2 regions of the Agrococcus sp. AC640b genome follow, and region 1 is predicted to be linked to the other one. Evidence: riboswitches for the same ligand, from Rfam matches in the RefSeq annotation. Region 1 holds a riboswitch; the other holds the start of a gene.
What was found. A riboswitch is a leader RNA that binds a small molecule or an ion and turns the genes downstream of it on or off. The one in region 1 is predicted to bind thiamine pyrophosphate.
Positions count from the first base shown of each region.

Region 2: it holds a riboswitch for thiamine pyrophosphate, as region 1 does, so the genes downstream of both, ACZ6H8_RS03430 (ECF transporter S component) here and thiM (hydroxyethylthiazole kinase) in region 1, are expected to answer to the same signal.

Region 1 covers NZ_CEEDMM010000017.1:49,764-53,161, forward strand. The annotation lists gene ACZ6H8_RS08025 (ABC transporter transmembrane domain-containing protein) at 1-1,371, opposite strand, end outside; TPP riboswitch at 1,481-1,575, shown strand; gene thiM (hydroxyethylthiazole kinase) at 1,567-2,385, shown strand; gene ACZ6H8_RS08035 (thiamine phosphate synthase) at 2,406-3,056, shown strand; gene thiD (bifunctional hydroxymethylpyrimidine kinase/phosphomethylpyrimidine kinase) at 3,053-3,398, shown strand, end outside.
Region 2 covers NZ_CEEDMM010000005.1:87,824-91,221, reverse strand. The annotation lists gene ACZ6H8_RS03435 (ABC transporter ATP-binding protein) at 1-1,076, opposite strand, end outside; gene ACZ6H8_RS03430 (ECF transporter S component) at 1,073-1,711, opposite strand; TPP riboswitch at 1,732-1,840, opposite strand; gene ACZ6H8_RS03425 (SGNH/GDSL hydrolase family protein) at 1,869-2,627, shown strand; gene ACZ6H8_RS03420 (helix-turn-helix transcriptional regulator) at 2,662-2,865, opposite strand; gene ACZ6H8_RS03415 (hypothetical protein) at 2,870-3,352, opposite strand.

The DNA.
Region 1 (3,398 bases):
CAGCGCGCGGCGCGCGTCGGCGTCGGTGCCGCGGCCGTGCACGTTGCGTGCGACCGATCCGGCGATCGCGTGGGCCGCATGGGGTGCGGCGACGACGTGCTCGTGGCGGCGCATGGCGGGCAGGGTGGCGAGGTCGTGCCCATCGACGTGCACCGAGCCGACGTCGGGTGCTCGGGTGCCGCCGAGCAGCGCCACGAGCTCGGCGGCCGCAGGAGCGTCGGCGACGACGCCTACGATCTCGCCGCGAGCGACGTGCAGCGACACCCCGCGGAGGTGCTCGCCTGCGACCCGCTCGACGCGGATGCCGTGCTCGCCTCCGTCGCCTCCGTCGCCTCCGTCGTCGGCGTCGCCTCCGCCGGCATCGCCAGCGGCATGCGAGGTCGGCGCCTGCAGCAGCGACAGCACACGCGACGCGGATGCCGTGGCGCGCGCCCAGGTGGCGCCCACCTCGACCGCGAGCGCCTGCAGCGGACCCATGACGACCTGCACGACGCCGACGACGGTGATGAGCTGGCCGACCGAGATGCTGCCGCCGAGCGCCAGCGCCACGGCGGCGATGCCGATGCACGCGACGAAGGATCCCGTCGAGATGCGCGACACCGCCACGAACCACGCCTCCGTGCGCCGCGCTGCGAGGGCCACATCGAGCGCGCGACCGCTCGCGCGTCGGTAGCGGTCGCCAGCCTGCGCCGTCGCGCCGAGCGCCGACAGGGTGCGGAACCCGCCGATGACGTCGGCGGCGAGCGTCGCGGCATCCGCCGTCACCTGCTGCTCGGCCTCCGCGCGCTCGCGCAGCGCCCGCCCGACGCGGTCGAGCGCGAGCAGGAACAGCGGGCCGCCTGCGATGACGGCGACGCCGAGCGGCCACGAGATGCTGACGAGCACGATGCCCGCCACGACGACGGCGGCGAGCTCGGCGAGCGGGAAGACGAGCAGCATGACGCCGCCGGAGACGGTCTGCACGTCGGAGCCGCCGATGCCGAGCAGCTCACCGGCCGAGCGCGGCCTGTCGCCGAAGCCGCGTGGGTCGAGCATGCGCCACGTCGTGCGCATCCGCAGGCCGTGGTGCGCCTCCTCCATGCCGCGCAGCCCGAAGAGGATGCCGACCTGGAACGCGAGCGCGAGGGTGAGGAACACGGCCACGAGCACGCCGAGCCATGTCCACAGCGCGATGGGATCCTGCGCGACGATGCCGCGGTCGATGACGAGTCCGACGACGACGGGCACGGCGATCTCGCACACCTGGTGCACCGTGATGCCCGCGAGACCGGGCAGCGCACGACGCCACGCGCCGAAGGCCGTGCGCGCCACGAGACGCCTGGGGCCCGCGGTGCGCTCGGGGAGGGGGGACGCGTCGGCGCGCGCGGGCATGCGGGAACCTTCCGGGACTGGGAGGCACGCGCACGATCGCAGGCGCGGCCATCAGTAAGGGTACCCTCACCGGTGCGCTGCCTGGGATGCGTGCTCGTGCTACGGTCGTCGGCACGACACGGGGTGCCCCGACCGGGGCTGAGAGCACACCCGTCGAACCTGATCGAGCTCGTACTCGCGCAAGGGATGTCATCCATGGCACACGTCCACCACGTCCACGCCACGCCCTCCGAGGCGTTGGCAGCAGTGCGGGCGGCGTCGCCGCTCGCGCAGTGCATCACGAACCACGTCGTCGCCGGCTTCACGGCCAACGTGCTGCTCGCGCTCGGCGCGAGCCCCGCGATGGTCGACATCCCCGACGAGGCCGGCCTGTTCGCGGGCGACGCGGGCGGCGTGCTCGTGAACCTCGGCACACCCACCCTCGAGCAGTGCGCCGCGGCGCGCGAGGTCGTCGTCGCCACCGACCGCTGGGTGCTCGACCCCGTCGCCGTCGGCGCCCTGCCGGTGCGCACGGCGCTCGCGCACGAGCTGCTCGGGCACGGGCCGGCGATCGTGCGCGGCAACGCCTCCGAGGTGCTGGCGCTCGCGGGCGCAGGGCGCGGCGGGCGCGGCGTCGACGCGACGGACGGACCGGATGCAGCTGCCGACGTCGCCGTGCGACTCGCGACCGACACCGGCGCGGTCGTCGCCGTCTCGGGCGCCGTCGACCTCGTGACCGACGGCGCGACGATCGTTCGCGTGCCCGGCGGCTCGCGCCTGCTGACGCAGGTCACGGGTGGCGGCTGTTCGCTGGGTGCGACGATGGCGGCGTTCCTCGCGGTGTGCGCGCCGCTGTCGGCCGCAGTCGCGGCCTCGTTCGTGCACGCGCGCGCCGCCGAGCGAGCTGCGGAGGTCGCCTCCGGGCCCGGATCCTTCGCGGTCGCGTTCGTCGACGCGCTCGCGAGCCTCGAGCCCGCCGATCTCGACGATGCTCGGCTGACGCGCACGAGCGTCGAGCAGGTGATCCCGCGATGATCTCGGCAGGGGTCGGGGGCGTGCATCTCGTCACCGACGAGCGGCTCGACGTCGATGCGCTCGTCGCCGTCGTCGACGCAGCGATGGCTGCAGGCATCGCGGTCGTGCAGCTGCGGGCGAAGCGCGCGAGCGCTCGCGAGCTCGTGGAGCAGTCGGTGCTGCTGTCGAGCGTCGTCGCGGGGCGCGCGCTGCTGCTCGTCGACGACCGGCTCGACGTCGTGCTCGCGGCCCGCGACGCCGGTGCACGCGTCGACGGCGTGCACCTCGGGCAGCGCGACGTGTCGCCTGCCACTGCACGCAGGCATCTCGGGGCCGACGCCGTCGTGGGGTGGACGGCGTCGACGCACGGGCACCTCGCCGAGGCCGCGGCGATGCCGGCCGGCACGCTCGACTACCTCGGCGTCGGCGTGCTGCGGGCGACGGCGACGAAGCCCGACCATCCGCCGGCGCTGGGCGTCGCGGGCATCGGCGCCCTCGCGGCCGCGACCGACCTGCCATGCATCGCGATCGGTGGCGTCGCCGTCGACGACGTCGCTGATCTCGCCCGTGCCGGCGTCGCAGGCGTCGCCGTCGTGTCGGCCGTGAGCGCCGCGTCCGACCCCGGTGCCGCGGCAGCCTCGCTCGTCGACGCGTGGCGTGCCGCCGTCGCGCAGGCCGGAGCTCAGGCGTGACCGGCCGGGTGCCGCGCGTCGTGAGCGTGGCCGGCAGCGACCCGTCTGGAGGCGCGGGCATCCAGGCCGATCTGAAGGCGATCGCCGCGCACGGCGGCTACGGCATGGCCGTCGTGACGGCGCTCACCGCGCAGTCGACTCGGGGCGTGCGTGCCGTGCACGTTCCGCCGCCGTCGTTCCTCGACGAGCAGCTGCGCACGCTGAGCGACGACGTCGTCATCGACGCCGTGAAGCTGGGGATGCTGCACTCGGCTCCGGTCGTCGCCGTCGTCGAGCGGTGGCTGGCCGACGTGCGGCCACCGATCGTCGTGCTCGACCCCGTCATGGTGGCGACGTCGGGCG
Region 2 (3,398 bases), on a different contig from region 1:
ACGCTGCGACCGAGCAGCTGATGCTCCGGCTCCTGGAACACCATGCCCATGCGGGTCGCGAGGACGCTCGAGCGCCATCGCGTCGGATCGTCGCCGAGGCCGCCCGCCAGCGCCTCGCGGGCGACGAGCGCCCCGCCGAGCGGCCGCAGCAGCGTGGCCATCGTGAGGGCGAGCGTCGACTTGCCAGCGCCGTTGGGTCCGACGACGACCGTCGACGTCCCTGCCTCGAGCGCGAGGTCGATCGGGGGCTGCACGGGGGTTCCCCGACCGACGACGAGCGCCTCGGCAGCCAGGAGCTCCTGCCCTGGCACGACGGCCCTGTCGACCTCGACCGGGTGCCCAGGCACCCACACGCCGCGCTCGGCGAGCGCGTCGCCGTGCTCGGCGAGCACGCGGTCGGCGGGACCGTCTGCGAGCACGCCACCACCGGGGTCGAGCACGACGACGCGGTCGACGACCGGCAGCCACGTGCTCACGCGATGCTCCACGACGACGAGCGTCGCGCCCGTCTCGGCCACGGCGCGCGCGACGGCATCGCGCACCTCCAAGGCCCCCTCGGGGTCGAGGTTCGCCGTCGGCTCGTCGAGCAGCAGGAGTCCCGGCCGCATCGCGAGCACGCCAGCGAGCGCCAGGCGCTGACGCTGCCCGCCCGAGAGCGCCGCCGTCGACCGGTCGAGCGCGACGTCGAGGCCGACGGCCTCGAGCGCCGCGTGCACGCGGCTCCAGATCTCGTCGGGCGGCACGCGCAGGTTCTCGCACCCGAAGGCGACGTCGTCGCCGACCCTCGACAGGATCGTGTTCGACTGCGGATCCTGCAGCACGAGCCCTGCCGTGCCTCGCAGCCCGGCCGGGTGCACGCCGTCGACGGCGAGCGAGCCGGTCTCCTCGCCATCCTCCGCGTCGCCGAGCACGCCCGCGAGTCCCGCCAGCAGGGTCGACTTGCCCGCGCCGGAGGGGCCCAGCAGCAGCACGCGCTCCCCCGCGGCGATCGCGAGGTCGAGCCCGGAGACGGCAGGGGCCGTGCGCGCCGCATGACGCCAGCCCCAGCCGGCCGCGCGGATCGCGGCGCCCGTCACGCGGTTCGACTCGCCTCGCGTCCCGCGGCGAATCGCTGCAGGGCGCCGGTCGCGGCGAGCGCGCGAACGAGCAGCCAGCCGACGAGGCCCGCCAGCAGCGCACCGGAGACGACGAGGGACGCCAGGTAGATGGCGAGGAACTCGGCGCTGAGCGCGAGGTTGCCGGAGAGGAACAGCTCGAGCGTCCACGCCGCGACCGCCGCGCCGACGCCCGCGAGCATCGCGACGGGGATGCCGAAGCGGCGGTAGAGGAAGAGCGCGAAGATCAGCTCTGCGCCGATGCCCTGCGCGAGCCCCGAGTAGAGCGTCTCGATCGACCACTGGCTGCCCAGCAGCGTCGACACGAGCGCTGCGAGCAGCTCGACGAACAGCGCGGCGCCCGGCTTGCGGATGACGAGGCCGCCGATGACGCCGCCGATGAGCCAGATGCCCACGGCGATGCCGCCGAAGCCGGGCGTCAGCGCGTCCATGACGCCGAACCAGGCGCCGCCGACGGCGTTCCAGAGCACGAACAGCAGGCCGCAGGCGACGCCGAGCACGGCGGCGGTGACGATGTCGACGACGCGCCAGCGCAGGCGCGGACGCCGCGCCGCGGGGGCGGTCGAGGCTGCGGGCGTGGAGGTGGGGTGGGACATGGAGTGCCTTTCGGATGAACGGCACGGGTGAGATCGCTCCCTGCGCCGGCATGACCCGGATCAGGTTCGACGGTCGGAGGCTTCGGCCTCCCTCTCAGCCCGGCGCACCGGACTCCCGTGGTATCCGATCATCGTAGTCGCGACGTAGCCTGGTGACGTGCATGTCTCTCGGCTCGTGACGATCGGCGACTCGTTCACGGAGGGCTACGGCGACGACCAGCCGGACGGCACCGTGCGCGGCTGGGGCGACCTGGCCGCCGTCGGCCTCGCGACGGCGCAGGGAGCGCCCATCGAGTACGCGAACCTCGCCGTGCGCGGCCGCAAGCTCGGCAGGATCCTCGACGAGCAGCTCGACGCCGCGATCGCGCTGCGGCCCTCGCACGTGTCCATCAACGGCGGCGGCAACGACATCCTGCGCCCGCGCGTCACGATCGACTGGGTCAGCGGGCGACTCGAGCAGGCCGTGCACCGCATCCTCGACGCGGGCATCACGCCCGTGATGGTCTCGGGGGCGAACCCCTCCGGCGTCATGGCGGGCGGCGGGCTCATGGGCCGTCGCGGCGACGCGCTGCGCGACGCGGTGCGCGCATGGTCGGTCGATCTCGACGTGCCGTTCGTCGACAACTGGACCGACGTCGAGCTGCGGCACGGACGATTCTGGACCGACGACCGCCTGCACCTCAACGCCGCAGGCCACGCGCGGGCCGCGACGACGTTCCTGCGCGCACTCGATCACGAGGCGCCCGCGGCGTGGCGCGACCTCGTGCCGGCGACGACGGCGGAGGGTCGCCGCGACGCCGCCTACTACCGCACGCATGTGATGCCCTGGATCGGGCGCCGCCTGACGGGCAGGTCGTCCGGCGACGGCCGCACGGCGAAGATCGCGTTCCCCGTCGTGGTGGAGCCGCTCGCCTGACGAGCGACGGCAGCGTCTGCTCGGCAGGAGCCGCTCAGCCCACCCCGCTCGCGTCGTCGAAGATGTCCTCGATCGCACGGTCGAACGTGCGGGCGAGGCGGAACGCGAGCGGCAGCGACGGGTCGAAGCGGCCGCGTTCGATGGAGATGATCGTCTGCCGCGAGACCCCGAGCTCGTCGGCGAGCCGCTGCTGCGACCAGCCGCGCTCGCGTCGCAGCGCCGGCAGCTCGTTGCGCACGCCGTCAGCCCCTCGTCCTGACGAGCAGGTAGCGCACGCCGAAGGCGACCATGGCGACCACGATGACCGCAGGCAGCACGACGACCGCTGGCGGCTCGAGGCCGCCGAACGCGACGACGGTGGTGCCCAGGCCGACGACGAGCAGCACGTCTGTGAACGCCTTGCTGGCAGCGGCGTCGTACCACTGCGACTCGACCGACTCCTCGGGGCGGTCGACGGCACCGTGCAGCGTCTCGCGATCGACGACGAGCGCCCATGCGAGGCCGAAGCAGGGCCAGACGGTGACGAACGCGAAGGCGATCCCGCCGATGACGGGACGCGGACCGGCGACGCCCGTGAGCGTCACGAGCACGCCGATGCCGGCAGCCAGGACGATCGCGACGGGGATCGCGACCCAGAGGGTCGATGCGCCGCTGCCCCGCAGCGTGCCCCAGCGGCTGCGGGGGTCGCTCGCGTGCTCGTCGGCCGAGTGATCGCGCAGTTCCATCGTCGCCTCCAATGTCTAGTGTGCTTGACGTCAAGCGAGCATGACA